4 regions of the Vibrio sp. 2134-1 genome follow, and region 1 is predicted to be linked to each of the others. Evidence: predicted binding sites of a transcription regulator. Region 1 holds the regulator's gene; each other region holds the start of a gene.

Region 1 (7,949 bases):
GCTGCGGTGAGTGCAACGCATATTACGATGCTTAAAGCTGGCGTAATGAATGCAGATAAGATAAACGCGGTTAGCCCTACGTACGCAGAGGAACTAAAAACAGAGCTTGGCAGTCACGGCATGGCTTGGGAGTTTCAGCAACGTGCACAGGACTTAGTCGGCATCTTGAATGGTTGTGATTACAGCGCTTGGAATCCGGAAACGGATACCTACTTGCCGGTTAATTACTGCGCCGACCAGCAAAGTATGTCGCAAGGGAAGAAAGCTTGTAAAAAAGCATTACAACAACGACTAAATTTGCCCGAAAAAAATGTAGCTATGTTCGGTATGGTTTGTCGATTGACCCAGCAGAAAGGCGTTCATTACTTGTTGCCTGCTTTGGCCGATTTTTTGAAGCACGATGTTCAGCTAGTTGTCGTTGGGACCGGAGACCCTGTTCTTGCCGCTCAGCTACGAGAGGTTACCGCGCAGTTTTCTAGCAAATTTGCCTTTGTAGAAGCGTATGACAATGAACTTGCGCATATCGTTGAAGCTGGTTCTGATTTCTTCTTGATGCCTTCTGAGTTTGAACCATGTGGTTTGAATCAAATCTATAGTATGGCTTACGGTACATTGCCGATAGTACGCGGTGTTGGTGGCTTAAAGGACAGCGTTAGCGATTATGATGTAAACCCATCTGAAGCAACGGGGTTTGTTTTTTTCGAACCGACACCGCAGGCATTGTTGTTAACGATGCTAAGGGCACTGTTGCTCTACGCTCAAAACGAGCCTGAAGTGAATAAAGTACAGTTGCATGCGATGCAACAAGACTTTTGTTGGCAAAAGGCCGCAGAATCTTATTTGCAGCTTTACCACTCAGCGTTAGTTTGACTTAAAATTGTAACGAAAGGCGCCGAATGAGGTGCCTTTATTATCTTGAGTAAGGGGAGTGTGGTAGGATGGCTTTTTACTCAATAGCACGATCTTTTTGATACTGAATATGACCCAGCCGCTACTTTTTCATAAAACCTATTTGCACCCTACTAGTCATGAGTGGGTTGTATTTGTGCACGGTGCTGGTGGTAGCTCTTCTATCTGGTTCAAGCAAATTAAAGCTTACAAGCAACACTTTAACTTATTGTTGATCGATTTAAGAGGGCATGGAAAGTCAAATCAGTTACTTAAAGAGCTCATTGCTAGCCGTTATACCTTTACGGAAGTTACTCAAGATATTTTGAAAGTATTGGACCATTTAAAGATCCAATCCGCTCATTTTGTCGGTATGTCGCTTGGTACCATTATTGTTCGAAACCTTGCTGAATTGTCATCAGAGCGCGTACGTTCGATGGTGCTCGGCGGTGCTGTCACAAGGCTTAACACTCGTTCTCAGATATTGGTGAAATTAGGTAATTTTTGTAAGCATATCCTACCGTACATGTGGCTCTACAAACTGTTCGCTTATATTGTTATGCCTCAAAGAAGCCAACGAGAATCTCGCCACCTTTTTATTCGCGAAGCCAAGAAGCTTTGCCAAAAAGAATTTAAACGTTGGTTTATTCTTGCTGCTGATGTAAATCCGTTAATGAAATATTTTAAAGATCGAGAGTTACCCATTCCGACTCTCTACTTAATGGGCGACAGGGATTACATGTTTATTAAACCTGTCAAAGAAATGGTTGCAGCACATAAGCTCAGCATTCTACGAGAAATCCCGAATTGTGGTCATGTATGCAATGTAGAGCGTCCAGAAGACTTCAATCAACACTCCATCGAGTTTATTAAACAGCAAGCTGTATGTGCTTAAAACTGAGTGTATCCACTGAATAGGAGAGCCGCTATAGCTCTCCTAGTTGATATCCACATTGCCAACATGCACCAAATTGCCCTTCGTTTATTTCATGACATTTTGGGCATTGCCAATCTTGATACTCATGCCTATCGGATTGTTTTCGATATGCTTTTACTATTTCTTCAGCTTTCATCTTTTGTGCAGTGTCAAAAAGCCACACATAAGGATCGGTATCATCACCAAACGGCAGTTCTCCTTTTAAGCCGAAAATACCTTCTCCACGAACTTCACAGTAAATTTGTTCCACTTTAAGCAGCTCACATACAATGTGTGCTTCTGCTGGGTTTTTAGCGATAAATATTTTCATCAAAATACCCACTTCACCAATTACGAGTTTTGCTGACTTGGTGTCGGCCTTACTTTATCCATAACCCATTTAGTGATGATTGGAAATAGTCCCAATAGCGCAAAAGACGCTAATACTGCGGGTGAAACAATGCCCGATAGGCTTTCAATTGTTGCTAATTGAGTACCTGCATTCAGATATACGGCTGTGCCTGGCAGCATACCTATTTGGCTAGTGAGATAAAATCTACCTACAGACATCGGCGTTAAGCCCATCAGTAAGTTGATTAGAAAGAAAGGGAATACAGGGATTAGACGCAAGGAAAATAGATAAAAAGCTCCGTCTTTTTCGACACCTTGATTAATTGCGTTGAGTTTATTTCCGAATTTGTTTTGTACCCAGTCACGCAATAAGTATCGGCTGCTCAAGAAGGCCAGTGTTGCCCCCATAGTGCTAGCGAAAGAAACCAGTAGCAAGCTTGTCCAAAAACCAAATAAGGCTGCACCAAGTAAGGTGACTACTGCCGCTCCTGGGATAGAAAAAGCGGTAATTGCAATGTAGGTAAAAAAGTAAATCGCAGCCGAGAATACAAAATTCTGATCGATGTATGTAGTTAGTGCTTCTTGTTGGGCTTTTGCATTCTCTAAGGTTAAATACTGGCCAAAGTTAATACCTAAAAAGACGATAGCCGCTAGTAGGATGAGACCTAATATCAGTTTCTTATTCATAATTTTGATTCCAATTTGGGATATATGTAATAAGACAGTAGGAAAACCGAAAAAATTTCACAAAAAAACCGCAGATTAGACTGCGGTTTTACAAGATAGTTTTTAGGCCGACTTTTATTGGAGGCCGTTCATCAACTCATCTCGGCGAGCTTGAGGTACCACACTCCAATGAGTGCCGTTGATAGCACCTTCTAGTGCCCATAGCAACTCAATGTTGACGGTTGCAGAGTGCGTATCTCTTATCGCTTTATAGGCGTTAAGCGCACCTTCCTCTTCAAGCTTCTCTACGGATTCGATGCCGGCTTTTTTTAGCATGCGCTCGGTAGCCAGTCGTAAGTTAGGCAAATCTTTCAAACGGTTAGGCTTTGTACTTGCTTGCTGTTCTTTCTCAAGCTTTGCCTTTTTCAATGATTGATTCGCTACTTCGATTAAGCGTTCGCTTGATTCCCATAAATCGCTGGAAATAGCGTAGTACTTTGTAACGACTGGAAAGCCACGTTTTTTATAAACGTAAGGCTTTAGCCCTTGTTTCTCGAAGTCAGATGAAGTTTTTTGGTCTGCTCTGATATGAAGCTGATTGTTTACCACTAGTGCAAACATTGTTTCATCAGCGAATAGTCCGAAGCCACCAAACATTGAGCGCGACTTGATATTACCAAGTGCCTCAAATAGCTTCATAGAGTCTTTGAGTATCGGTTTATCCATGTTTTGTTATCTCGGTGTAATTAATATTACGCCACCAAAAGTCAGGTCCGAGAGAGTAGCAAACATGCGTAAAAACAATGTCATTACAGAGTAAAGTCATTGCTTACACACTTGCCATCGGTAACCCCGCTACCTTCCATATCGTAATATGGTTCAGGCCGGAGGCTTTGCGTCCCACTCTTTCGAATGGTTTGCCCTGTGCGTGACACAATGAGCATACTTCTTATATTGAATTAACATCACGGTTTAGCGTTAAAAGTGTGATTTCGGTTCAATAAAAATGATAGATTGAATGCTCTATTTTGCATATGGAAAGGTGCAAATTGGCCTTTGAAAAGGAGTTCTTAATATATATTACATTTATATAAAACAGGGAGTTAACGTTAGTCAATTGTTATTAGAGTGGTGTGAAGTATTAGAGAATGCTTAATTTTTCCAAAAAAATAAGCGCCCCTGTAGAGCGCTTATTTAACCGTGTTAAATACAGTGAAATTTAGTTCATTTTTTTCACAGTATTTCGAATTACAAGCTCAGGTTGCATTTCGAAAATTCGTTTTTCGTGTTCTTTATCTTTGATACGCTCAAGTAGAATTTCGAATGCATTTTTACCAACACGACGTTTAGGTTGGTGGATAGTCGTTAGCGGTGGAGAGAAGTATTCTGCAAGCTCGATGTTGTCGTAGCCGATCACTGAAATATCTTCAGGAATTTTGATCCCGTTTTGTTGCAAGCGGCTCATTAGGCCGAGAGCCATTGTGTCGTTAAAACAGAATACCGCCGTCGGGCGCTTGTCCATTGCGGTAATTTTATCTGCAACTAATACGGCCGTATCACATTCAAAGTTACCTTCAAGGATCCAGTCTTCATTTACAGCTAGGTTCGCTTCGCTCATTGCGCGACGGAAACCTGCAATGCGCTCTTGGCAAGCAAGCTTTTCAAAATGACCGCTTAGACAAGCGATATCCGTATGACCATTGTCAATCAGATGTTTGGTCGCAATGTAGCCACCTTCTTCTGAGTTATCCATGATTTTGTCTGCTTGCGAGCTCTCTGGGCCCCAATCCATGACCACTTTAGGAATGTCCGCATGACGGTCAAGCATCTCTTTTAGTTCTTCGGTTAAGTCAGAACACATCACTAGGATGCCATCAACGCGCTTTTCAGCCAGCATACGAATGTAATCGCGTTGTTTTTCGTAAATCCCGCCTGTGTTACATAAAATCAGAGTATAGCCTTGGCGGTAACAGTAGCTCTCAACGCCATCAATCACTTCTGAGAAAAATAGGTTAGTTGATTGAGTTACTAACATGCCAATCGTACGAGTTGAGTTGCATTTTAGGCTGCGTGCAACGGCACTTGGCGCGTAATTCAGCTCGTCAACGGCTTTCATTACTTTTTCTTGCGTTGCTTCTGCAACGAAACGCGTTTTATTGATAACGTGCGAAACTGTCGTAGTGGAAACGCCGGCTAAGCGAGCAACGTCTTTTATCGTGGCCATAAATGGTGTCCTGTATCGAGCTACTGAAATATGTCGTATTGGATGTACCTGATGCTCTAATGGTTTCACACCTAGCAATATAAAATTGGCGCTAAGTGTCTCGGCAGCGGTTGATCCAAGTGCGACAAAAGGGTGCGTAGCAGCATCGGTCGATGAATTTTATCTTTTTTCTATCTGATGAGAAATTGCCATCAACCTGTTAAGAAAACACAAAAACCGCTATATTTCAGCGGTTTACATATAAATCATATTTAATCGTTTGCGCTCACATTTTAGCCCTATGTGGACTGACTAGCAATGTTTTCAGCACGAGATTTGTGTATTTGAAGTCACATTTTGACTGCTAAATAACCAAGCGTCTTTGCGCTAAGTTAAGGCAAACGAATATTATACCCAAGTTACTTACAATTGGTCACTTTCGGCATACAGGAAGCCCGATAGGCAGGCTCCCTAAAAATAGGCGGCAATTATTCACCAAGAAGGTAGGCGCTGTCTAGTTTACAAAATGCAACTAATAGTTTCGCGACACTCGAGTAAAATCCAAATTCGTCGAATTGTTTACATTTGTCTGAAAACTGAGGTAACCAAGACATCAATTGTTGCTGGATAAAGTCGTTTTGTTTAACGAAGGCTTCTTCCATGTGTTTTTCTTGTTCAAGCTCGTTTGAGCGGATAATCATGTTCCCGAGAAAGTCGAGCTCAACGGCTAAGTGATCCGCAGGTTCCTTTAGGTTTTCGTCTACTTGAACGCCAAATTCAGCCATCAACTTTTCCATTTCCTCAGCTGGCTTGTCATTCAGTAAACCTGATTCACCAATGTACATGGATGCGTAAGGAAGAGCGCCGTATTTTTCTGTCTTCAAAAACAGTTCACAAAAGTCAGCTGCAAGCTCTAGTTGTGCATCTTCACGATCTTGTAACCGATTCAGCGCATCAACTAGGCTATCAACGGCTGGTTTCAGCGACTCATTTTCACCTAAGCCTGCGAGAAAACTGCGAATTTCAACACTGTGATAGGCTTCCAATTCTTTCTCTGTTAGTTCTTTTGCGAACAAGCTCGAAAACCACCAGTAAATTTCAGCGCGTTTTTCATTAAAAGCTTTCACTTCTTGCATTTTGGGCTCCTGAATGATGCTTCAAGTCATGCATCACAAAGTCAATTAGGGATATCCCCTAAGTGTAATCAATTAAAATGAATAGCAGTAACTATAATTGTTATGTTTTATGGTCAAAAATGACCGTTTATTAATAGCAGTGGGTAAGCTTGTTTTGAATCAATAAAAACGCTAAATCTTGCGTTTTAATGTATCTATGACTAGAAATGTTACTAGTTATGAATAGAATACGTCTTGGATAATAAGAAGACAGAAAAGTGGTGTAAATGAGCTATCACGTATTAGTCGTAGAAGATGATGTTGTAACTCGTAGTAAGCTTGCGGGATATTTCCAAAATGAGGGCTACCAAGTCAGCGAAGCAGAGAGTGGCGCGGAAATGCGTGAAGTTTTGCAAGCGGGCGATGTAGACCTGATCATGCTGGATATTAACCTGCCTGGTGAAGACGGCCTGATGCTTACTCGTGAGTTACGTAGCCAATCGGATATTGGTATCATATTAGTAACAGGACGCACGGATAGCATTGATAAAATCGTAGGCCTAGAAATGGGTGCTGACGATTATGTGACAAAACCTTTTGAACTGAGAGAGCTGTTAGTTCGCGTTAAAAACTTGCTGTGGCGTATTTCAGCAGCGCGCAGTGGCAGCTCGAAAGCGAATGAAACCAGTGAAGAGCACATTGTGCGCTTTGGGGAGTGGACATTCGACATTCAACGTCGCGCACTTAGCCGCAACGGTGAGCCAGTAAAACTAACTAAAGCAGAGTATGAACTTTTGGTGGCATTATCGTCTTACCCTAACCAGGTGTTAAGTCGTGAGCGTATTTTGAACATGATCAGCCATCGAGTGGATGCGCCGAATGACCGCACCATTGATGTTCTTATTCGACGTATGCGCGCAAAAATGGAGTTCGATCCTAAGAACCCACAGATTTTTGTAACGGTACACGGCGAGGGCTATATGTTTGCTGGTGACTAGTTTGAACATAACTCAATCGTAAAAAGAAAAAGGAGAGCTTCGGCTCTCCTTTTTTGTGGCTTCAAGATAATACTAGTTTGCTTCAACCATTGGTGTTTGGCCGACAGTATCACGCAACCTTTGCCAAATACTGCCCAAGTACTCATGCCAATAAAGCTCTGTTTGTTCTAAGTAACGCGCTTTAGGTGAGTATTTATCCCAAGGTTGACTGATTTCGCTAATAGCTAAGAAGTTGGTCGGAGCTGGGATTGGTTTAATGCCTGCTGCGTTGAACTCATACAATGCACGGCTCATGTGGCTTGCAGAGGTGACTAACACAATCTCCTTTTGCTGAACGAATGCAGCCGCTTGACGTGCCTCTTCCCACGTATCCTTTGCATCCTCTAATAAAATGATATCGGATTTTGCTACACCTAAGGCTAGGGCAACGTTCGCCATCATTCTCGCGTGGCTAATTTCAGATCCGCCAGCATAGCCGGATAAGATTAATTTCGCGCCTGGATACATTCTTAAAATACGAATGCCCTCAGTTAAGCGCATTAATGCTGCACGGCTTAACTGCGAGGTGGGTGGAATTTCGTCATCGATAACATGACCATTCCCTAAAACCATCACGTAGTCGATGGTGCCAGAAACTGGCAAAAAGGCTTTATGCTCTCGCTCTAACGGCATAAGAAGCTTGGTTGAAACAGGTTGGAAGGCAACAAGAAAAATGCCAACAAAAGAGAATAGAACAACGAAGCAGCCAGTTTTACGTTTTGTAGTAAAACTAATGAGAGCAAGACCCAACAAGCCTATCAGCAGCAATGCCG
Region 2 (7,949 bases), on a different contig from region 1:
TTATTGCTTGGCGATGAAAGTTACATTTTGTGGATGCACATCGAAAAGTTGCCGAACTCCATCATTCGTATTCCGTTATCTGAGCTGCAAGAAGAAGATTTTGCCCCGCTGTTTCGTAACAGCTTGATTATGGCGCTGCTGATCATTGCAGGTGGTTGGTTGTTTATTCGTTTGCAAAACCGTCCACTTTTGGCTTTAGAGAGAGCCGCGAAAGACGTCGGTCGAGGTGAGATCCCGCCCCCCTTAGCAGAGAAAGGCGCATCGGAGATTCGCTCTGTAACTCGAGCCTTTAATCAAATGTCGAAAGGTATTCAAGAGCTAGAAGAAGACCGAGCCTTATTAATGGCAGGGATTAGCCATGACTTACGAACACCTCTGACGCGTATTCGCCTAGCGACAGAAATGATGTCTCCTGAGGACAGCTATCTTGCGGAGGGGATCATTAGCGATACGGAAGAATGTAATGAGATCATCAGTCAGTTTATGGATTACCTCAAACCGGTGAACCAAGAATCGTTTGAAGCGGTTGATATCAGTACGATTGCCAGTGACGTCGCCAGTTCTGAAGGTGGTTATGAGGTTGAAATTGAAACAGATCTTAATCTTAACTTGCCGCCAGCCAAAGGAAGTGCGATTGCGATTAAGCGGGCGATCAGTAACTTAGTTGTGAATGCGCTACGTTATGGCAATGGCTGGGTCAAAATCAGCACTGGTGTGACAGCAGATAAGCAGCTAGTGTGGATTTCAGTAGAGGACAACGGACCGGGTATCGAGCATTCTCAAATCGCGAGGTTATTTGAACCCTTTACGCGTGGTGACACCGCTCGCGGTAGTGAAGGCACTGGGCTAGGGTTGGCGATTGTGAAGCGTATAATCAGCCAACATTCAGGCTCTGTGGTGATGCGTAATCGCAGTGAAGGCGGTTTAATCGCTCAAATCAGCTTTCCTACCAAGTAAGTCGATGGCCCGCACCCTTTAAAACAAAAAGCCCAACCTAATTAGGTTGGGCTTTTCTTATTCTCAATAATCTTAAGACTCTTTCACTTCCTGAGGAAGTTCATCTTCGTCTTCCAGTTTCTCTGGCAGAAGTAGATTTAAAATGATCGCTGTGATGCCACCTGCTGCAACACCAGTTGAGAAAATACTCTTAATAAATTCTGGCATAAATTGCAGGATCTCTGGTTTTTGTGCGATACCAAGTCCCATTGAGAAGGATAAGGCCATGATCAGAATTGCGCGGCGATCGAGCTCAACACGAGAGATAATACGCACACCAGCGGCAGCAATCGTACCAAACATGACAATCGTTGCGCCGCCAAGTACTGGCTCAGGAATCAGCTGAACAAAGCTAGCGACACCTGGGAACAAGCCAAGAATCACTAACATGCCAGAAATAAAGTAACCCACGTAGCGGCTCGCGACTCCTGTTAGCATGATGATGCCGTTATTCTGGCTAAACGTTGAGTTCGGGAAGCTGTTGAAAACGGCTGCGATTGCGGAGTTTAAGCCGTCTGCTAACACACCGCCCTTAATGCGTTTCATGTACACTGGGCCTTTTACTGGCTCACCAGACACTTCAGATGTTGCGGTAATATCACCGATGGCCTCTAGTGCGGTAATAAAGAAAATCAGTACCAGCGGAATGAACAGAGACCAGTCAAACGATAAGCCATATTGCATTGGTACGGGCAGTGCTACGATCTCAGTTGCGCCTAGCTGAGAAGTATCTACCATCCCCATAAAATACGCCATGATGTAGCCCACTAGCATCGCAATCACGATTGAAGCCACACGGATGTATGGGTTTTTCGAGCGGTTTAAAATCACAATTAATCCAAGTACCGTCCCAGCCAGAGCAAGTTTGTCTAAGCTGCCGAAGGTTCCTTCATTTAATGCTGCGTAGCCACCGCCCATTGATACTAAGCCGACTTGAATCAGTGTGAGACCGATAAGAGTGACGACGATGCCTGAAACGAGCGGAGTGATGATTCGGCGGGCATGCTCCAATACGCGAGATAGGAAAATTTCTGCAAATGATGCGACTAAAATCGTACCAAAAATGGCAGCCATCATGGTGCTGATGTCTGCTCCACCGGCTTTCAGCGATAGGCCTGCTCCAATAATAGGACCTAAAAAGTTAAAGCTGGTGCCTTGAACAGAGAGCAAACCAGAGCCAATTGGGCCAACGGTGCGAATTTGAATAAACGAAGACACGCCTGACGCAAATAAAGACATGCTGATGATGGTGTTCGTTTGGTCTGCAGGTACACCCAAAGACTGACAGATGATCAGTGACGGAGTGATAACCGCGACGAACATCGCCAATAAGTGCTGAAGTGCGGCAAAAATGGTTTGAGGCAAAGGTGGTCGATCGTTGAGTTGATAGACCAGTTCCGAAGATCGGTTTGAAGTTGTCATTGTTTGTCTCGCTAGTCGCAATATTTCCCTAGTTCTCGCTGAATGGGAGAGCAGGGTGGAGTTGACGTCGTTACCTGTGATTGCTGTTAATCAGAGTCAACTCAGGTTGGTGGAGTGTGATCTAACACACTTAAAAATTTGTGCGCGATTATAGAGAGATTTACTCAAAAAGCAAACGTTTGCTTTGTTTTTGGCGTATTAAAAAACGAGCCATTTGGCTCGCTTTCAATCATTACGCTTTGGAGTAAATATCCCGCTCACCCAACCAGCGATCGATAATTGCTGTTGCGTTAGTCGGGTAATTGTCATGAATATGACGCGCAATACGCTGAACTTCGGGAATCAGGCGTTGATCTCGAACTAAGTCTGCGATTTTGAAATCAGCAAGACCTGTCTGCTTTGTACCCAATAGTTCTCCAGGGCCACGAATTTCTAGGTCTTTCTGCGCAATGACGAAGCCATCGTTACTTTCACGTAGTACTCCGAGACGTTTTTGCGCGGTTTTTGACAGCGGAGAGTGGTACAGCAGCACACAATGGCTAGCAACGGAACCTCGGCCCACGCGACCTCTTAACTGGTGTAATTGTGCCAAACCAAGACGTTCAGGGTTTTCTATGATCATCAAGCTAGAGTTTGGCACATCCACACCAACTTCAATCACTGTCGTTGCGACCAGCAAATGCAGTTTATTGTCTTTGAAATCTTGCATCACCGCTTGTTTCTCTGCCGGCTTCATTCGTCCGTGTACTAGACCAATTTTTACGTCCGGTAGCTTACGTTGAAGCTCTTCTGCGGTATCTGCCGCGGCTTGCGCTTCTAATACTTCCGACTCATCAATCAGGGTACACACCCAATATGCCTGCTTGCCTTCGTTTAAGCAGGCATTTCGGACACGCTCGACGATGTCGTCACGTTTTGTATCTGGAATGGCAACGGTTTGAATCGGCGTTCGACCCGGTGGTAGCTCGTCAATCACGGAAGTTTCTAGATCGGCGTAAGCGGTCATGGCTAAGGTGCGAGGAATAGGCGTCGCCGTCATGATCAACTGATGTGGGTAGGCGCCTTGTTTTGCGCCTTTTTCACGCAATTCTAATCGCTGATGGACACCGAAGCGGTGCTGTTCATCAATGATGACCAAAGCAAGGTGATGAAATTCAACGTGCTCTTGGAATAGCGCGTGAGTACCCACTACCATTTGCGCTTCACCACTGGCAATACGAGCCAGCTCGGCTTCCTTTGCCTTACCTTTGAGTTTGCCCGCTAACCAACCGACTTGAATGCCCATTGTTTCAAACCAGTTTGCGAAGTTGATAGCGTGTTGCTCGGCCAATAGTTCGGTTGGCGCCATGAGTGCCACCTGATGGCCATGCTCAATGGCTCTAACAGCGGCCAAAGCGGCAACCAATGTTTTCCCCGAACCAACATCGCCTTGCACTAATCGCATCATTGGGTGCGGTTTTTCTAGATCGGCCTCAATCTCTTGTACTACTCGGGTTTGAGCGTTTGTAGGAGAGAAAGGCAGTTGGGCTAAAAGCTGCGTTTTTAGTTTATGACAAGGACCGAGAGGTAGCGCTGAATCCTTCTGACCTTTGCTACGCACCGCCAGCATCGATAAGTTTTGTGCGAGCAATTCTTCCATGATCAAGCGGATTTGGGCAGGATGTTTGCCTTCGTCAAACTCATCTAAATTAATGGTTGGTGGTGGGCGATGAATGGTGTGCAGCGCTTGCGACATAGTGATTTGATGGTCATACAACCCAGCTGGAAGTAATTCCTGCACTGCGGTTTTATCAAGCAGGGCTAAAGCTTGTTCGGTAAGGTTGCGCAATGTGATTTGGCGTAAACCATCGGTGGTGGGATAAACAGGGGTTAAGCTCTGTTCTACATCGGGCTTTTGCTCGCTAACGTAAAACTTGTAGTCAGGATGAACAATTTCCAAACCCATGCCACCGCGCTTAATTTCACCGTAAGCATGTACTAACTTACCTTGCGTGAAATTGTTCTTCATGGCTGCGGTAAAGTTGAAAAAGCGCAGCGTGATAGTGCCATTACCGTCGCTGATTTTTACCGTTAGCATTTTGCGCTTACCGAAGATGGTGTCGACTGCCATGACCTTACCTTGCACGCCCGCCCAAAGGCCAGCATGCAGTTTGGCAATAGGGTAAATACGAGTACGATCTTCGTAGCGTAACGGAAGGTGAAACAGCAAATCTTGAACGCTATGTAAGCCAACTTTGGCGAGTTTTTCTGCGACTTTCGCGCCAACTCCAGAAAGGGAGGTTAATGGGACGGCAGATAACATTTGGGCGGACATAGAGGGCTCAAGAAAATGGTTAACATAGCAGTATGTTAACCATGGAGCTGTGTTTTTGTACAGGAAAAAATAGTCATGCTTTAGTTAGTGTCATGATTTGACTGATAACCTATCATTCCGAGGAGCTTTAGCGACATCAGGATTCTATTTCCAACAAGTATGTCGCTGAAGTTAACACTATCAGCATCTGTATATTTGAGAATTAGATCCTGAACCACGCTCCTTCGCCGCCGTTCAGGATGACGAAAGTCTGTTACTTGCTTTGCATCTCTTGCCACCACGCGTCATCGGCGATGATTTGACCTTCTTCATCGAGTGGTGGGTAAACGAGCCCTTTTCGTTTCGCGACTTTTGCCAGCACTGGGTGACCACGTTCAAAGAGAATACGGTTGATTGTCTCTTTAGGCAGAGCGCTTTCTTCTCGGTCGTACATGCCTGCGGCTTCACGTTGACGTTGCGCTTCATACAAAATTACGGCACTGGCAACCGATACGTTTAGTGACTGCACCATGCCCACCATTGGGATAATAATGTCTTGATCGGCAAGCTGTTTGGCTTGCTCCGAAGCGCCAACCTTTTCGCTGCCTAAAATGATTGCCGTTGGTTTGGTGTAGTCGATTTCGCGAAAATCGACGGCGGTGTCCGAAAGATTGGTCACCAAAACCTGCATACCTTGCGCTTTGAGTTCGGTAATCGCAGTTTCAATCGAATCGTGAGTATCCACTTCAACCCAGTTACGCGCGCCTGCTGAGGTATGGCTCAGCGTACGCATTTTGTCTGGCCAAATTGCGTGAACTTTGTGTAAGCCTGTCGCGTCAGCGGTGCGGATCACAGCAGAGACGTTGTTTGGCTTATGTACTTCTTCGAGACAAAGTGTCAGATCAGTTTGGCGAGTTTTTAGGACTTGGTGAATACGGTTGTAACGTTCTAGGTTCATATTTATTGAGGTATAAAAAATCGCCACCTAACAGAGTAGGTGGCGATAGAGGTTAGTTCTTTCTGCGTCTGACTCGGGTTGCTTGAGGCATTGCCTTAATCTTACGCATGATACCAGCAAGGTGGACACGATCTTTCGTCGTCAACAGCACTGTCACAGTGTATAAACGACCATCACGTTCTTCCGTTGAAAGACCATGAATGTTTGATCCTGTTTTCGAGATCACGTTGGTCAGTTCTGCAAGAGCACCTTGGTTGTTAAGCATGTCGACTTTAAGTTCAGCAATGAACTCTTTATCGTAGTCTTCAGACCAAGCGACAGCCATATAACGGTCTGGCTCTTTCTGATAACCACGAACGTTCGGACATGTTTCTCGGTGAACAACCAAACCACGACCAGGCGATACGTGAGCAATAATGTGATCATCTGGGATAGGATGACAACAATTTGCAAACGTCAGCAATAAGCCTTCTGCGCCACGAATCGGAAGCTTCTTCTTCGAGTCCGTTGGGATTGAACTTGTTGTCGTGAGCTCTTCGGTGTCACCAAGGAGACGACGTGCGATCACAATGCTCATCAACTCACCCAATCCAATAGCAGCCAATAAATCATCGATGCTTTCTAGGCGAAGATCATTCAAGACTTCTTGGATATTTTCTGGATAAATTGAATCAATCGAGTGACGGCCAAGTGCGTGATTAAGTAGGCGACGACCTAAAGTAATCGACTCTTCACGACGCATCGTTTTCAGTACTTGTCGAATCTTAGTGCGGGCACGAGAAGTCACGACATAGTTCAGCCATGCCGCATTCGGACGCGCACCAGGGGCACTGATAATTTCCACCGTCTGACCGTTTTTCAATGCCTTACTCAATGGGTAAGGGTTACGATCAACACGAGCACCAACACAAGAGTTGCCTACATCGGTATGTACGGCATAGGCAAAGTCGACAGCCGTTGCGCCTAAAGGTAATTCAACGATACGACCTTTTGGTGTGAAGACGTAAATCTCATCTGGGAAAAGATCGGATTTTACGTTTTCAATGAATTCGAATGAGTTACCCGCGCTTTGTTGTAGCTCTAACAGGCTTTGCATCCAACGCTGAGCTTTTACTTGCGCAGTGGTGCCAGACTTGTCGCCTTTGTCTTTGTAAGACCAGTGTGCCGCGACACCTTTGTCCGCCATTTGATCCATATCTTCAGTACGGATCTGAACTTCAACAGGTACGCCGTGTGGACCAACCATGGAAGTGTGTAGCGATTGGTAGCCGTTCGCCTTTGGTACCGCGATATAATCTTTCATGCGACCAGGACGTGGCTTATACAAGCTGTGTACTTGGCCTAAAACGCGATAACAAGTATCAGCGGTATCAACAACGACTCGGAACGCATAGATATCCATGATGGTGTGAAAGCGCTGTTCTTTGGTTTTCATCTTGTTGTAGATAGAGAACAGGTTTTTCTCACGACCAACGACGCGAGCATTCAAGCCAAAATCTTGCAGACGGCCTTCTATTTCGCTGTGAATGCGTTGGATCATCTCTTTACGATTACCACGTGCGGCTTTAACCACTTCTTTCAGTACGCGGTAGCGGTTGGGATATAGCGCCTCAAAGCCCAACTCTTCGAGTTCGGTTTTGATATTGTGAATACCAAGACGATGAGCGAGGGGCGCGTAAATTTCTAACGTTTCACGAGCAATACGACGCTTTTTATCTGGTCGAAGCGCGCCAAGCGTACGCATGTTGTGCGTGCGGTCAGCCAGTTTGATCAGAATGACGCGGATATCTTGCACCATGGCCAGAACCATCTTACGAAAGTTCTCAGCCTGAGCCTCTTTCCTATCGCGGAATTTGAGTTTGTCCAGTTTAGATACACCATCAACCAATTCTGCGACAGTGTTGCCGAATTTCTCTTCGAGATCTTCTTTAGTTACATCACAGTCTTCAATGACGTCATGCAGCAAAGCAGCTTGGAGGGTTTCGATATCAAGGCGCATTTCGGCCAAGATACGAGCCACAGCGACAGGGTGGATGATGTATGGTTCACCGCTAGAGCGGGTTTGCCCTTCATGGGCATCTCTCGCTACCACATAAGATTGACGCAGAGCCTCAATCTGAGGCTCTGTTAGGTATTCTTGGGCAACGTCTTTGAGGCTATCGAATAGATACAAATTATAGGCCCGGGAGGTTGTTGAATTCTAAAGTCAGAATTAACGGTTGTGAGCGATGCTGCTTACTGCCGCTAGCTCTGCCGCTTCTTGCTCTTGCTGTTCTTGAC
Region 3 (7,949 bases), on a different contig from region 1:
TTTTGCCACTCTGGTTTGCCTTTAAATAGTTCGGCTTCCCACCAGACGGTACCTGCGTCTAACGCTTCTTTTTCGGTTTGAGACATAGCTGGCAGCACTTTCTTGAAAAGCACTAACGCTTTACGGCTAATTAAAGACTGACGTACGCCAGGAACCGCGAGCACAGCTGCGGCGAGAACGTAAATAGCCCAACCAATAACGCCGACAGTACCTGCTACTGTAAGAGCCAGCATGGCCGCGGTGAGTAAGCTAATAGATTTCACGAGAGACATGCGGTGGTAGAGCGTAATGCCTAGCACGATCGCCATCGTGATGATTGAGAGCAAGATGTCCATATATATTTTCCTTTTCAGACTTTATAAGTTTTGTACGTCTGTATGTTAGGTAAGAGGTCTAACCAGTTGATTTAAGTGTAATCAAAATATTAAGGAAATGTAAAACATAAGATTGGATAAAAAGTGATCTAAGTAGAGTTAAAATTCTAAAGTTGAGATTTGAGTGATGGTTTCATGAGCAAGTTGACAAGTTTATTACCATCACTAATCTAAATCTGTTGGTTCACTATCGACACTAATTCTCGTTTGTGGGTAAACTCAGAGTAATCAAACCCGAGTTCAGGTTTATGAAATGTCCGATACCAAATTGGTATCAGAACAATTTGCTCAGTGAGTCTAGAGCTGACTGAAGCCGAAATAATAAAGAGAACGTCTTATGTACCATGATCTGATTAGAAGTGAATTAAACGAAGCTGCTGAAGTGCTCAACAAATTTTTAAGCGATGACCATAACATTGCGCAAATCGAAGCAGCGGCGAAAATGATTGCTGACTCATTCAAGCAAGATGGTAAAGTATTGTCATGTGGTAACGGTGGTTCTCACTGTGATTCAATGCACTTTGCCGAAGAGCTAACAGGCCGTTACCGAGAAAATCGTCCTGGCTATGCTGGTATTGCTATTTCAGATCCAAGCCACCTTTCTTGTGTGAGTAATGACTTTGGTTATGACTTCGTGTTTTCACGTTATGTAGAAGCGGTTGGTCGAAAAGGTGACGTACTGTTTGGTCTGTCGACGTCAGGTAACTCAGGTAACATCCTGAAAGCGATTGAGGCAGCGCAAGCTAAAGGCATGAAGACGATTGCGCTAACAGGCAAAGATGGCGGCAAAATGGCAGGCCTTGCAGATATTGAAATCCGCGTGCCACACTTTGGTTATGCAGACCGCATTCAGGAAGTTCATATTAAGATTATTCATATCATCATCCAGTTGATTGAAAAAGAGATGGAATAACCGTTTTACGGCCACCGTTTCGAGCTGTGTTGTTAGGGAGTTTTTTAAGCCATGTGTGAATTGCTCGGTATGAGCGCTAATGTTCCAACGGATATTTGTTTCAGTTTTACTGGGCTCATGCAGCGTGGAGGTCGAACCGGCCCACACCGTGACGGATGGGGGATCACCTTCTACGAAGGGAAGGGCTTTCGAACCTTCAAAGATCCCAAGCCAAGTTGTGAGTCTAAAATAGCAGAGTTGGTACAAAATTATCCCATCAAAAGTCGTGCGGTCGTTAGTCATATCCGACAGGCGAATCGTGGTGGTGTTAATTTAGAAAATACTCATCCCTTTACACGTGAGCTGTGGGGTAAGTATTGGACGTTTGCGCATAACGGTCAGCTCTCTGGCTACCAAGACTTGCATACAGGTCGACATAGACCTGTCGGTGAGACAGATAGTGAACTGGCATTTTGCTGGTTGTTGAAGCAAATGGAAGATCGATATCCTGAGCCACCAAAGGATATGGAGTCGGTATTCTTATATGTTGCTAAATGTTGTGATGAGCTAAAAGAGAAGGGTGTATTTAACATGCTTCTGAGTGATGGTGAGTATGTAATGACGTATTGCACCAATCATTTGTATTGGATCACAAGACGCGCACCGTTTGGAAAAGCCGCGTTGCTTGATGAAGATGTGGAAATTAACTTCCAAGAAGAAACAACGCCACACGACATCGTTTCTGTGATCGCAACTCAACCTTTGACGGGCAACGAAGCTTGGCAGCGTATGAAACCTGGCGAATACGGCTTGTTTCACCTAGGTGAACTAGTCAAAAATAATGCCTCTGAACTGGTAAATGTGCCGTTTGCGGCGGCTAAGCCAGGCAATCAAGCGCCAACCGAACCGTTAGAGTGATGGTCTCTTACTCTGAATATAAAAATAAAGCTCGCTCAATCGCGAGCTTTATTTTTATGCGTTTTAAACCGAGGGCGGATACGGATGAGCATTCTTACTTTCTAGAGTGCTGGTAGTAGAGTCCTAGTCTCGCTAAGGCTTGCTGTAAAGACGTAACTGATAGAAATTTCTCATAAAACACCTCGTCAGTCTGAACGGTGAAGAACGAACCAGATTCAGAATCTACTTTCCGAGTGTTATGTTACTCAAGTGGTTATGGGATTTTTTAGAATGTTGGGTTTTAGGTTTCTAGTCTCACTACGGCTTTTTTGAATCAAGTTTATAAGTATTAAAACAACCAAGAGCAGCCCTCAGGCTGCTCTTTTGTGCTTGGAGTTTATTATTCAGGGCTACTCATCTGAGGCGTACCCATGTACGCCAAGCTCTGCGCCATCTAAATAGGCTTTACCATCCTTCATGATCAACCGCTCGTCTACCAGCCACTTAGCCACCATAGGGTAGATTCGGTGCTCCTGCGCCTGAACACGTGCCGCAAGTACACTAGCATCATCGTCTTCGAACACAGGAACTTTTGCTTGCAGTATGACAGGGCCACCATCAAGCTCTTCCGTTACAAAGTGCACACTCGTACCATGTTCTTTGTCGCTAGCATCAATTGCTCTCTGGTGTGTGTGTAGCCCAGGATATTTTGGTAGAAGAGAAGGGTGGATATTGATCATCTTACCCATGTAATGAGAAACAAATGCGCTGCTCAGAATGCGCATGTAACCAGCAAGAATAATCACGTCTGGTTGGTATTCATCTATTTGACTCATTAGCTCTGCATCAAAGCTTTCACGCGATCTGAATGCTTTAGGGTCGACAAAGTGACCGTCCACATCAAACTTTTTTGCACGTTCTAAACCAAAAGCATCTGCTTTGTTAGAGAACACGGCTGCCACTCGTGCGTTTGGCATGCTGTCTTCGCAAGCTTCCAAGATAGCTTGCAGGTTACTTCCGTTACCCGAGATGAGGACCACAATGTTTTTTAGGGTATGGTTTTTCATGATGTCGAGAGCGCCTTGGTATTGTAGGTTGGAGTTATGTAGCTTCTAAACTACCTACTAATAGAATGGTTTTTAGTGTTATAGATAGCAAAATGAGGACCTAGTCATCTAGTGTCCTCATTCTTCTTATCTTTTGAGCTCGATTTGCAAATTATTGGATTTCAACTTGCTCTTCGTTCGCGTTTGCTTGTGCGATTTGACCAATCACCCACGCGTTTTCGCCTTCTTCTTTAAGAAGAGCAACTGCTGCATCTGCCTGGTCTTTCGGTAGTGCGACGATTAGACCTACACCACAGTTGAATGTGCGGTACATTTCGTGTGTGTCGACGTTGCCTTTCTCTTGTAGCCACTTGAAGATAACTGGCCATTCCCAACTGTTACCATCGATAACTGCTTTCGTGCCTTCAGGCAGTACGCGTGGGATGTTTTCCCAGAAACCACCACCAGTGATATGAGAAATCGCATGGATGTCGTGTTTCTCAATCATCTTAAGTGCTGACTTGATGTAAATTTTTGTTGGTTCTAGTAGGTGCTCACCAATAGTGCGGCCTGCTAGCTCTTCGCTCTTATCTGCACCAGATACTTCTAGGATCTTACGGATAAGGGAGTAACCGTTTGAGTGTGGGCCGCTTGAGCCAACAGCGATAAGTGCATCACCAGCAGCGACTCTCGTGCCGTCAATCACGTCTTCTTTTTCTACTACGCCAACACAGAAACCAGCTACGTCGTAGTCTTCGCCTTCATACATGCCCGGCATCTCCGCAGTTTCGCCACCAATTAGGGCACAACCTGCTTGAACACACCCTTCAGCGATACCTGAAACAACATCCGCTGCGGTATCAACGTCTAGTTTGCCTGTTGCATAGTAATCTAGGAAAAACAGTGGCTCTGCGCCTTGCACGATAAGATCATTTACACACATTGCCACTAGGTCGATGCCGATCGTGTCGTGCTTGTTCATATCCAGTGCTAGGCGAAGTTTGGTGCCAACGCCATCAGTACCAGAAACCAGTACAGGTTGTTTGTATTTAGTTGGCAATTCGCATAGCGCGCCAAAACCACCGATACCACCCATAACTTCAGGGCGACGAGTACGTTTTACCGCACCCTTAATACGATCCACAAGCGCGTTGCCTGCATCAATATCTACACCAGCGTCTTTATAGCTAAGAGAAGAGTTGTTACCACTCACAGGGAAGTCCTCGGTATTAAGTTGGATATGAAAACGGCGCTATTCTAACAGTGCTTAAACATAGATAGCAAACGTTTGCGTCTGTTTTTTTCTTTAGTGATTTATCCTGATATCCCTGTGAAAATCATGTATAATCTGAAGGTTTGTTTAAATATTGCCAACTATAGCCGGAGATGGACATGAAAGTTGTTGAAGTAAAGCACCCTCTAGTAAAACATAAAATTGGTCTAATGAGAGAAGGTGACATCAGCACAAAACGTTTTCGTGAGTTAGCGACTGAGGTCGGTAGCCTACTTACTTACGAAGCAACGTCAGACTTTGAAACAGAAAAAGTGACCATTGATGGTTGGAACGGTCCGGTAGAAGTAGACCAGATTAAAGGTAAAAAAGTAACCGTAGTGCCAATCCTACGTGCAGGTCTAGGCATGATGGATGGAGTTCTTGAGCACATGCCAAGCGCACGTATCAGTGTTGTGGGTATTTACCGTGATGAAGAAACGCTTGAGCCAGTTCCTTACTTCAACAAGCTTGCTTCAAACATCGAGGAGCGTATTGCGCTTGTTGTTGACCCAATGCTTGCAACAGGTGGTTCTATGATTGCTACGATCGATCTCCTAAAAGAGAAAGGTTGTAACCAAATCAAAGTGCTGGTACTTGTTGCTGCACCAGAAGGTATTGAAGCGCTAGAAAAAGCACACCCAGATGTTGAGCTATACACTGCGGCAATCGATGAGAAGCTTAATGACAAAGGCTACATCGTTCCGGGTCTAGGCGATGCAGGTGATAAGATCTTCGGTACTAAGTAATTCTTTGATGTATTACTATGACTGAACAGAAAAAGGCTTGGTGAAAACCAAGCCTTTTTTGTATCTACAAGAGGAGAAGAGTAAGACACGCCAACTAATAAAGCGGCGCAAACGAACTATTTCACGCTTTCTTCTTCCATTTGTGCGTTATCCACAACGTGGTTTTCACCTAAATCGTTTGGTAGCACAAGGTTAAGAATAATTGCCACGATACCGCATAGGCTCACACCTTGTAGACTGAACTCACCAATACCGAAAGCCATACCACCAATGCCAAACACAAGTGTTACGGCAACAATCACTAGGTTACGAGACTTATGTAAATCAACGTTATTCTTGATCAGTGTGTTGAGGCCTACTGTGGCGATAGAGCCGAACAGCAGAATCATGATGCCGCCCATGACAGGAACTGGAATCGTTTGAAGAACCGCACCTAGCTTACCTACCAATGCAAGTACGATTGCGGTGATTGCTGCCCAAGTCATGATCACAGGGTTAAATGCTTTGGTTAGCATTACCGCTCCTGTTACTTCACTGTAAGTGGTGTTTGGTGGAGCACCCACCATCGAAGCCGCGATAGTTGCCACCCCGTCACCTGCGATTGTGCGGTGAAGGCCTGGTTTTTTCAGGTAGTTTTTACCTGTAACGTTTGAGATAGCAAGCATGTCACCTACGTGCTCAACCGCAGGTGCGATAGCGACAGGAATCATGAACAAAATTGCGTTGATATTGAACTCTGGCGCGGTGAAGTTTGGCATGGCTAGCCAAGCCGCTTGTTCTACGGGAGTGAAATCAACCACACCGTAGAATAGAGAAACAGAGTAACCAGCAAGAATACCACCAACAATAGGAACAAGCTTCAAAAAGCCTTTTGCAAAAACGCTAAGTACAATGGTTGTGAGCAGTGAGACCGCCGAGATAATGATCGCAGCATCACCATTAACTAGCTGTGCTGCTCCATCACCAGTTTTACCTACTGCCATGTTCACTGCTGTTGGGGCAAGGCCAAGGCCGATAACCATGATCACAGGGCCAACGACAACAGGCGGGAGAATTTTATGGATAAATCCAACACCGCGCACTTTGATCATCGCCCCTAGAGCCACATAAACTAAGCCCGCTGCCATCAAGCCGCCCATCGTTGCACCGATACCCCAAGTTTGGATACCGAACATAATAGGAGCAATAAACGCAAAAGAAGAGGCAAGGAAGATGGGAACAGAACGTTTAGTCATTAATTGGAAGAGGAGAGTACCGACACCGGCACCAAAGAGGGCTACGTTTGGATCAAGGCCAGTTAGGAGCGGCACAAGCACCAAAGCACCAAAAGCGACAAAGAGCATTTGAGCGCCTTGTAACGCGTTTTTCATAATAATTCCCTATTTTCAAGATACGCAGACAAATCCGGCGAATACTATCATCCTGCAATCGTTTGCAATGTTGCATAGATCAAACTTTCGATTGAATTTTTCTCACAAATAGCACTTTTGAGAGTTGCTTGCTTGCAAATTGTCCTCTTTTACGTGTCTTGCGTGAAGATGAAAAATGGACAGCCTAACTTGTTGAGATAGCTTAATAAGCAATGAGTTTATTATAAAAAATAGCACTGAAGCGCTGGTTGAGGCCCGAGTTAACAAAGCTGGTCATAATACAGACAATTTACTCAGTACTTACCTTGCTCAAGATTTGATAGTTGCTTATTATTCGGGTTCTTGTTCAGAGGATTATAAAAACTATGCGCTATTTAGCTCTCTTACTGATAGGTTGGTTGTCCCTACCAGTATATGCATTAACTCAGGTGGATATCTATCGTGCCGAAGTGGTTATCGACAGTGAGCAGAACGACGGTGAGTCTTTGGCTCGTCAACAAGGTATGCAGGATGTGATTGTTCGAGCGACCGGTTCTCAATCCTCTTTAAGCAATCCAGTGATTAAAAAGGCACTTAGCTCAAGTGCGCGTTACATTTCTCAACTGAGCTATGGGCAGGTTGATGGAAAAGCGAGCCTAAAAATGTTGTTTAACAACGACCAAATCAGCTCTCTTTTAACACAAGCACAATTGCCATCTTGGTCGCCAAATCGTGCCAATATTTTAGTTTGGATGGTTGAAGAACAGGGTTACGATCGTAACATTGCGTGGGAGCATTCTGAATCTTCAAATGTTGCAGCACTTCGTAGCGCAGCGAAATTAAGAGGCCTACCAATCACTATCCCGGTTGGGGATTTTGATGATGTGACCGGTGTTAATGTCTCTGATCTTTGGGGCGGCTTTATTGAGCCAATTGGTCAAGCCAGCCAGCGCTACCCAGCTGACGCCGTTTTGGTTGTACGAGCTCAAGGTGAACAAATTCGTTGGACACTCTACGACCAGTCGCCAACGAGAATTGTAGAAGCGCAACGTTCTCCGCGTAGCGGGTCTGCATCAGGTGCTAATGCTATTGCAGAAATGGTGGATGGCATCGCAGACTACTATGCAAGTAAGAGTGCAGTTGTGGTTTCAGGAAAGTCTTCAAAAGCGCTAGCAGTGAAAGTCCTTAATGTAACCTCTGCCACGGACTTCTTCCGTTTAGAGAATGCGTTAAAACAACTTAATTCGGTTGCGGGTACAGAGATTAAGCGTGTTCAAGGGGACGAGTTAACGCTCAACATCCACCTTTTGGCATCACAACAAGCTTTTGAGAAAGAAGCTTCTTCTATTTCTCAATTAATGGTTTTTGAAGA
Region 4 (7,949 bases), on a different contig from region 1:
AGTATGGTCAGTGCCTGGCCATGTTGGGTCACAGCCGTGGTCTGCCGTTAGGATAAGCACATCGTCTTCTTCCATAATCTCTAGCACTTCGTTGATACGACCATCGAAGTACTCAAGTGCCGCTGCGTAACCCGCTACGTCACGACGGTGACCGTAAGCTGAGTCGAAGTCTACAAAGTTAGTGAATACGATCGTGTTGTCGCCCGCTTCTTTGATTTGCTCTAGCGTTGCTTCGAACAATGCAGGGATACCTGTCGCTTTCACTTTCTTAGTGATACCGCAGTTTGCGTAGATATCAGCAATCTTACCAATAGAAACCACGTTGCCTTGCTTCTCTTCAACAAGTTTCTGTAGAACCGTTGCTGATGGTGGCTCAACAGAAAGGTCACGACGGTTACCGGTACGCTCAAATTGACCTTTACCAGCACCAACAAATGGACGCGCGATAACACGACCAATGTTGTAATCTTCTAGCTCTTCACGTGCGATTTGGCAAAGCTCTAGTAGACGGTCTAGACCGAAAGTCTCTTCGTGACATGCGATTTGGAATACAGAGTCAGCAGAAGTGTAGAAGATTGGTTTGCCAGTCTTCATGTGCTCTTCACCAAGATCGTCAAGAACTTGAGTACCAGATGCGTGGCAGTTACCCAGGAAACCGTCAAGACCTGCACGCTCAAGAATGCGGTCAGTCAATTCTTTCGGGAAGCTGTTTGCTTTGTCAGTGAAGTAACCCCAGTCAAACAGAACAGGAACACCTGCGATTTCCCAGTGACCAGACGGCGTGTCTTTACCTGAAGAAAGCTCTGCTGCATGACCGTATGCACCAATAATTTCAGCGTCTGCGTCTAGTCCAGGTGCGAAGCGACCTGTCGATTCTTTATGCGCCATTGCCAAACCAAGTTTCGATAGATTTGGAAGGCGAAGTGCACCTTGGCGATTGTCGTTATCTGCTAAGCCTTTTTCACATTGGTCAGCGATGTGACCTAGTGTGTCTGAACCTACATCACCAAATTCTTTAGCATCGGCAGTTGCACCGATACCGAATGAGTCTAGTACTAAAATAAATGCTCTTTTCATTGCTCGTTCCTTAGGCCCACTCGGCTTTTTATTATGGTTGAGTAGGCCTTGTGTAATTACTTGTTCTATTAGATATCTTCTGCACGAATTTGGCGGTAAACCTCTGGAGTTGGTGTGTATTCACCACCTACTTTGATTGCACTGCGCAGTGCTTTTGCCGCTTCTTCCCATTGCTCTTCAGTGCGAGCGTGGATGACCGCAAGAGGTTTATCACTGTCTGCGACCTCACCTAGGCGGATGAACTCGTCGAAACCAACTGCGTAGTCGATTTCATCAGTAGCAACTCGACGACCACCACCCATAGCAACCACAGCCATGCCGATAGCACGTGTATCCATTGCAGAGACAATGCCCGTTTCTGTTGCGTAAACTGGCTTGATGATTTCTGCTTTTTCTAAGTAGTTGTCGTAGTTTTCTACGAAGTCTGCTGGGCCGCCTAAGCCGGCAACCATCTTGCCGAAGCACTCAGCCGCTTTGCCGTTATCCAGCACTTCCATCAGTTTTGCGCGTGCGTCTTCTGTGTTCTCAGCAAGCTTGCCAAGTACTAACATTTCAGCACATGAAGCCATGGTCACTTCAAGTAGACGAGGGTTACGGTATTCACCCGTTAAGAAACGAACCGCTTCACGAACTTCCACTGCGTTACCCGCTGAAGACGCCAATACTTGGTTCATGTCCGTAAGAATTGCCGTAGTCTTAGTGCCAGCACCGTTTGCTACCGCAACGATTGATTTTGCTAGCTCTTCAGACGCTTCGTAAGTTGGCATAAATGCACCTGAACCCACTTTTACGTCCATCACTAGCGATTCCAGACCCGCCGCCAGTTTCTTAGAAAGGATCGACGCCGTAATCAGGGAGATATTGTCTACCGTTGCGGTAATATCACGAGTCGCGTAAACACGCTTATCCGCAGGAGCAAGGTCACCAGTTTGACCGATGATCGCCACACCAGCGTCTTTGGTTACTTGACCAAAAACATCGTTGCTCGGCGTAATGTTGTAACCAGGGATAGATTCAAGTTTATCCAGCGTACCGCCTGTATGACCAAGACCGCGGCCAGAGATCATAGGTACGAAACCGCCACACGCTGCCACCATTGGGCCAAGCATTAAAGAAGTTACGTCACCCACACCACCGGTTGAGTGTTTGTCGACAATTGGACCACCGAAGTTCATGTGGCTCCAGTCGATAACCATGCCCGAATCACGCATTGCACACGTTAAGGCGATGCGCTCATCCATGGTCATTTCATTAAAGAAAATCGTCATAGCAAACGCCGCAATCTGACCTTCAGATACCGTGTTGTTCGCTACGCCTTGAATAAAGAAGTTGATTTCGTCGGCGGTTAGGACTTCGCCGTCACGTTTTTTACGAATGATTTCTTGTGGTAAATACATTAGTGCCTCCCAAGCTCTTTTGAGCCATGGTTGTAGTAGGATAGAAGAGGTTTGGTAGCACCCGTTTAGGTGCTACCGTTCAGACGCATTATTGGAATTAGTACGCTGTTGGATCAGCGACGTCGTCCGATACTTCTAATGTATTTAGTAGGTTGGTTAGCAGGCTAGACGCACCAAAACGGTAGTGACGAGCATCAACCCAGTTGTCACCTAGGATTTCGTCAGCCATTGCTAGGTATGCTGCTGCGTCTTCAGCAGTGCGCACACCACCTGCTGGTTTGAAACCAACAGTTTCTGCAACACCCATGTCGCGAATAACTTCAAGCATCATGCGAGCGTATTCTGGTGTTGCGTTTACTGGCACTTTACCAGTTGAAGTTTTAATGAAGTCAGCACCTGCTTCAATACAGATTTGAGATGCTTTCTTGATTAGTGCTTCTTCTTTTAGTTCACCTGTTTCGATGATCACTTTAAGAAGAATGTCACCACAAGCTTCTTTACATTGCTTAACTAGTTCGAAGCCTACTTTCTCATCACCCGCCATTAGCGCGCGGTAAGGAAAAACTACGTCAACTTCGTCTGCACCGTAAGCAACCGCCGCTTTTGTTTCAGCAACTGCGATTTCAATGTCGTCGTTACCATGTGGGAAGTTCGTTACTGTTGCAATACGAACCTCTGGCGTACCTTGCTCACGAAGTGTCTTCTTAGCAATAGGAATAAAGCGAGGGTAAATACAAATTGCAGCTGTGTTGCCTACTGCTGTTTTCGCGTCATGACATAGTGAGATCACTTTTGCATCAGTGTCATCATCATTCAACGTAGTTAGGTCCATAAGTTTAAGTGCACGTAGCGCTGCTGCTTTTAAATCGCTCATTTCTATCTCCGATCAATATTCAAAAAATTCACTACTCAGCCTTACATCACGTCTTTAACTATAATCAACAAGTCGAGACAATGTGAGTAAATGGCTAAACAGTCTATTAATGAACGGACTTGGTTCCCTGAAGACTCGGCATATACAGCGAAAATTTATCATATGCCAATTGCTATCCTTGTCACCGCACAGTACCAGTTTGGCCTATGGCACAACAATCTATGATTGCGGTGTCTTTAATATCACATCACAAAGCAAAACGCCTATTAGATCTGATATTGCAGGGCAATTCATTTGCCCATCGATTATGTAATATTCATTACGTGATTAAGAATCAAGCTTAACCACTATCCTGTGATTAATACATTATAGAGTTTCACCGCAAAACTGTAGCACCAAATAGAGCGCAAACGGTTTGTATCTCAAAATTTCCTAGCCCCTATTCCATTGACTGCGTAATACCTCGACTAAGGCAAACACCCGATGAAATTTTGGAGCCCGAAAAACGAAAAATGCCCCGCAGCAATCTCTTGCTACAGGGCATGATGTAAAACGGCGTCTATATATTAAGAACCGATTCTAATTATAGTGCTGCAAGGCTTAAGCAGAAGCCTGCAATTGTCGCTGCCATAAGGTTAGACAACGTACCTGCAAGAACTGCTTTAACACCCATGCGAGCGATGTCACTACGACGGTTTGGTGCAAGGCTACCTAAACCACCAAGTAGAATCGCGATAGAAGAAAGGTTCGCGAAACCACATAGTGCGAATGAGATGATAGCTGTTGTCTTCTCAGACATTACTTCACCAGTTGCCGCGATTACTTGAGCGTTTTCACCTAGGTATGGTGTGAAGTTCAAGTAAGCAACGAATTCGTTCACTACGATTTTCTGACCGATGAATGAACCAGCTGTTACAGCTTCTGCCCATGGAACACCGATTAGGAATGCTAGTGGAGAGAACGCGTAACCTAGGATTAGCTCTAGTGTTAGTTCTGGCATGCCGAACCAACCACCGATGCCACCTAGCATACCGTTGATTAGCGCGATTAGACCAACGAATGCGATTAGCATTGCACCTACGTTAAGCGCAAGTTGTAGACCAGAAGCCGCACCGCCCGCAGCTGCGTCGATTACGTTAACTGGTTTGTCGTCACCGCCGTCCATCGCTTCTTCGATACTTTCGTGAGGCTGGTCAGTCTCAGGGTGAAGGATTTTAGCGAACAGTAGACCACCTGGTGCTGCCATGAATGATGCCGCAACTAGGTACTCTAGTGGAACACCCATAGATGCGTAACCAGCTAGTACACCACCAGCAACAGAAGCTAGACCACCACACATTACCGCGAATAGCTCTGATTGAGTCATTTTTGGAACGAATGGACGAACAACTAGAGGTGCCTCAGTTTGACCTACGAAAATGTTAGCTGCTGCTGACATTGATTCCGCACGCGAAGTGCCTAGCGCTTTTTGTAGTGCGCCACCAAGAATCTTGATAACCCATTGCATAACGCCAATGTAGTAAAGAACTGAAATCAGTGCAGAGAAGAAGATCAGTGTAGGAAGAACACGGAATGCGAAGATGAAACCGCCGCCGCCGAATACTTCGAACATCTTGTCAGAAACAAGACCACCGAACAGGAATGATGAACCATCGTTACCGTAGTTGATAACGTTAGAAACACCTGAAGAGAAACCGTTTAGTAGATCACGGCCCCAAGGTACATACAGAACAAATGCACCTAATGCGAATTGGATAGCGAATGCGCCACCCACAGTTCTAAAGTTGATAGCTTTTCGGTTGTTAGAAAATGCCACTGCAATCGCAAGAAGCACTACCATACCGATTAGGCTCATAAACAGGCTCATAGTTTATGACTTCCTTATAAGTTATTTATTGGCGTGTTACAAAATGGAGCTATAAAGCGGGGACAATTATACTCATGCAGAATCAATTAAAGTAATGCCAGCCTCACACTTTCCTATAAGATTCATGATTGATTCAACCAGCTTTGTGAGTTAATTCACAATAAGCAGGAAAACGTTTTCGATTTCAAACCACATCTTTAGATTTTATTCACATATCGAGAAAGCAAAATTGCTATTTTTCCACAGTTGAGAGGCAATCGATTGCTTTCGGCCGTTATGCAACTCTACGAGCTCATTAAAGACGTGAATGAGTTTGGCTGGGTGATTTGACTCCCCTTGATATCCAAGTATAGGCATATCTGGTGCGTCTGTTTCGATTACTAGGTTTTCGAGTGGTAATTTTTGAATTGCGTCGCGTGTTTTCTTGGCTCTTGGGTAGGTAATCGTTCCTCCTACACCGATAAAAAAACCTAATTTGACCCACTCCATGGCTTGCTGATAACTCCCAGAAAAAGCGTGTAGCACACCACCTCTAGGGAGATTCGCCGCTTTCACCATTTGAATGAGGCGATTGTGCGCTTTTCGGCTATGTAAAATAACTGGGAGTTCGAAGCGTCTAGCCAGCTCAAATTGAACTTCAAGTATCTTTTCTTGCAACTGTGGATCAACATCAATGGCAAAATCTAAACCACACTCTCCTATTGCCACGCACTGCTGCCCTTTTTGATTTAGATAGCCTTCTAGCTCTGTAAGGTGCTGCTCAACGTTATCTTCAAGAAAATACGGATGAAAGCCGAGCGCATAATACAAATTGGCATGTTGCTCTGCCAAAGTTTGAATACGAGCCCAGTTTTGCGGACCGACGGAAGGAATCAAAATTCTTGCGACGCCTTGCGTTTGAGCAAGCTCAAGTTGATGTGCAAAGTCATCTTGAAACACATCAAAATCAAAGTGGCAGTGCGTATCAAAGAGCTTCATCTTGACGCTTTTTATCTGTATCTGCGGGCAGAAAATCAGAGGATGGTTGGGCTTCACTCTTCTCTTCAGTTTGATGGGCTGGGTCTTTTCGATATGGGACACAACTGCGTTTCTGATCGGGAGTTAACCCCATCTCTTTACACCAGTTGTCGTAACGCTTTAGCCCACGTTTAAACCAATTCATATCTTATCCTTATATAAAAACGCCCTTGGCTAAGTTTATAGCCAAGGGCGTTTTAAAATCTAGTTTGCGTTAAGGCTTACCCTAACCGCGCAAATTAGTGCTCACGCGTCGCACGGAAATCAACGTCAGGGAAACGCTCTTTCGCCAAGTTTAAGTTAACCATTGTTGGAGCGATATACGTTAGGTTATCACCACCATCCAATGCTAAGTTCGCTTGATTCTTGCGTTGGAACTCATCCAGTTTCTTCGCATCACCACACTCAACCCAACGAGCAGTTGCAACGTTAATGCCTTCATAAATCGCTTCAACGTTATACTCAGATTTCAAACGAGCCACAACAACATCGAACTGAAGTACACCAACGGCACCAACGATCAGATCGTTGTTCTGTAGAGGACGGAATACCTGTACCGCACCTTCTTCTGATAGCTGAACCAAACCTTTGAGAAGCTGCTTCTGCTTTAATGGATCTTTCAGGCGAATACGACGGAATAGTTCCGGAGCGAAGTTCGGAATACCAGAGAACTTCAGTGATTCACCTTGAGTAAAGGTATCACCAATCTGAATAGTGCCGTGGTTGTGTAGACCAATGATGTCACCGGCGTAAGCGTGTTCTGCACGTGCACGGTCACCAGCCATAAAGGTTACTGCATCAGAGATACTCACTTGCTTGCCAAGACGAACGTGGTTCATCTTCATACCTTGCGTGTAAGTGCCCGATACAATACGCATGAATGCGATACGGTCGCGGTGTTTTGGGTCCATGTTCGCTTGGATCTTAAATACGAAACCAGAGAACTTCTCTTCAGTCGCTTCAACTTCACGTTCAACCGCTTGACGAGTTTTCGGCGCTGGAGCCCATTCAGTTAGACCGTCTAGCATATGATCCACACCAAAGTTACCTAATGCAGTACCGAAGTAAACTGGCGTAAGATCACCGGTTAAGAACATTTCCAAATCAAACTCAGGGCAAGCACCCATGACAAGCTCAAGCTCTTCTCGAACACTTTCCGCAAGGCCTGCACCAACTTTTTCATCAAGCTCTGGGTTGTCGAGACCTTTGATGATTCGAACTTCTTGAATCTCATGACCGTGACCTGATTCGTATAAAATCGTTTCATCACGGTGAATGTGGTACACACCTTTAAATTCTTTACCACAGCCGATTGGCCATGTAATTGGCGCACACATCATGCCCAACTCGTTTTCTACCTCGTCCAATACTTCCATTGGATCACGAACGTCACGGTCAAGTTTGTTCATGAAGGTTACGATTGGCGTGTCACGCAGACGCGTTACTTCCATCAGCTTACGTGTACGATCCTCGACACCTTTCGCCGCATCGATAACCATCAAACACGAGTCTACTGCCGTTAACGTACGGTATGTATCTTCCGAGAAGTCTTCGTGTCCAGGCGTATCAAGTAGGTTTACCAGACAGTCATTGTAAGGGAACTGCATTACAGAAGTGGTTACCGAGATACCACGTTCTTTTTCCATTTCCATCCAGTCTGATTTTGCATGCTGTGCGTTACCACGACCTTTAACCGTACCTGCTTTTTGGATCGCGT

What was found. The regulator PurR, encoded in region 1, represses purine synthesis genes. The targets are predictions, from matches to a motif close to TNANGNAAACGTTTNCNTNA.
Region 2: a site for PurR is predicted at 2,586-2,605, ahead of R7R78_RS10645 (uracil-xanthine permease family protein). Genes of this name have one in related genera too.
Region 3: a site for PurR is predicted at 4,486-4,505, ahead of purM (phosphoribosylformylglycinamidine cyclo-ligase). Genes of this name have one in related genera too.
Region 4: a site for PurR is predicted at 5,380-5,399, ahead of R7R78_RS12190 (NupC/NupG family nucleoside CNT transporter). Genes of this name have one in related genera too.

Annotation. Positions count from the first base shown of each region.
Region 1 covers NZ_JAWOUS010000011.1:44,947-52,895, forward strand. Annotated here, with positions in the region: gene glgA (glycogen synthase GlgA) at 1-870, shown strand, start outside; gene R7R78_RS13570 (alpha/beta fold hydrolase) at 980-1,783, shown strand; gene R7R78_RS13575 (DUF2007 domain-containing protein) at 1,815-2,135, opposite strand; gene R7R78_RS13580 (TVP38/TMEM64 family protein) at 2,156-2,842, opposite strand; gene R7R78_RS13585 (TfoX/Sxy family DNA transformation protein) at 2,957-3,547, opposite strand; cyclic di-GMP riboswitch class I at 3,664-3,753, opposite strand; gene purR (HTH-type transcriptional repressor PurR) at 4,041-5,045, opposite strand; gene torD (molecular chaperone TorD) at 5,513-6,160, opposite strand; gene torR (two-component system response regulator TorR) at 6,427-7,137, shown strand; gene elyC (envelope biogenesis factor ElyC) at 7,210-7,949, opposite strand, start outside.
Region 2 covers NZ_JAWOUS010000007.1:134,989-142,937, forward strand. Annotated here, with positions in the region: gene envZ (two-component system sensor histidine kinase EnvZ) at 1-957, shown strand, start outside; gene R7R78_RS10645 (uracil-xanthine permease family protein) at 1,030-2,418, opposite strand; gene recG (ATP-dependent DNA helicase RecG) at 2,651-4,732, opposite strand; gene trmH (tRNA (guanosine(18)-2'-O)-methyltransferase TrmH) at 4,986-5,669, opposite strand; gene spoT (bifunctional GTP diphosphokinase/guanosine-3',5'-bis pyrophosphate 3'-pyrophosphohydrolase) at 5,722-7,842, opposite strand; gene rpoZ (DNA-directed RNA polymerase subunit omega) at 7,882-7,949, opposite strand, start outside.
Region 3 covers NZ_JAWOUS010000021.1:39,914-47,862, forward strand. Annotated here, with positions in the region: gene fadE (acyl-CoA dehydrogenase FadE) at 1-335, opposite strand, end outside; gene lpcA (D-sedoheptulose 7-phosphate isomerase) at 712-1,287, shown strand; gene R7R78_RS19860 (class II glutamine amidotransferase) at 1,339-2,184, shown strand; gene purN (phosphoribosylglycinamide formyltransferase) at 2,574-3,230, opposite strand; gene purM (phosphoribosylformylglycinamidine cyclo-ligase) at 3,382-4,422, opposite strand; gene upp (uracil phosphoribosyltransferase) at 4,602-5,228, shown strand; gene R7R78_RS19880 (uracil-xanthine permease family protein) at 5,345-6,598, opposite strand; gene R7R78_RS19885 (DUF2066 domain-containing protein) at 6,964-7,949, shown strand, end outside.
Region 4 covers NZ_JAWOUS010000009.1:83,898-91,846, reverse strand. Annotated here, with positions in the region: gene R7R78_RS12210 (phosphopentomutase) at 1-1,077, opposite strand, end outside; gene deoA (thymidine phosphorylase) at 1,146-2,474, opposite strand; gene deoC (deoxyribose-phosphate aldolase) at 2,572-3,348, opposite strand; gene R7R78_RS12195 (hypothetical protein) at 3,439-3,573, shown strand; gene R7R78_RS12190 (NupC/NupG family nucleoside CNT transporter) at 3,932-5,215, opposite strand; gene R7R78_RS12185 (TatD family hydrolase) at 5,420-6,193, opposite strand; gene R7R78_RS12180 (DUF5363 family protein) at 6,180-6,377, opposite strand; gene prfC (peptide chain release factor 3) at 6,472-7,949, opposite strand, start outside.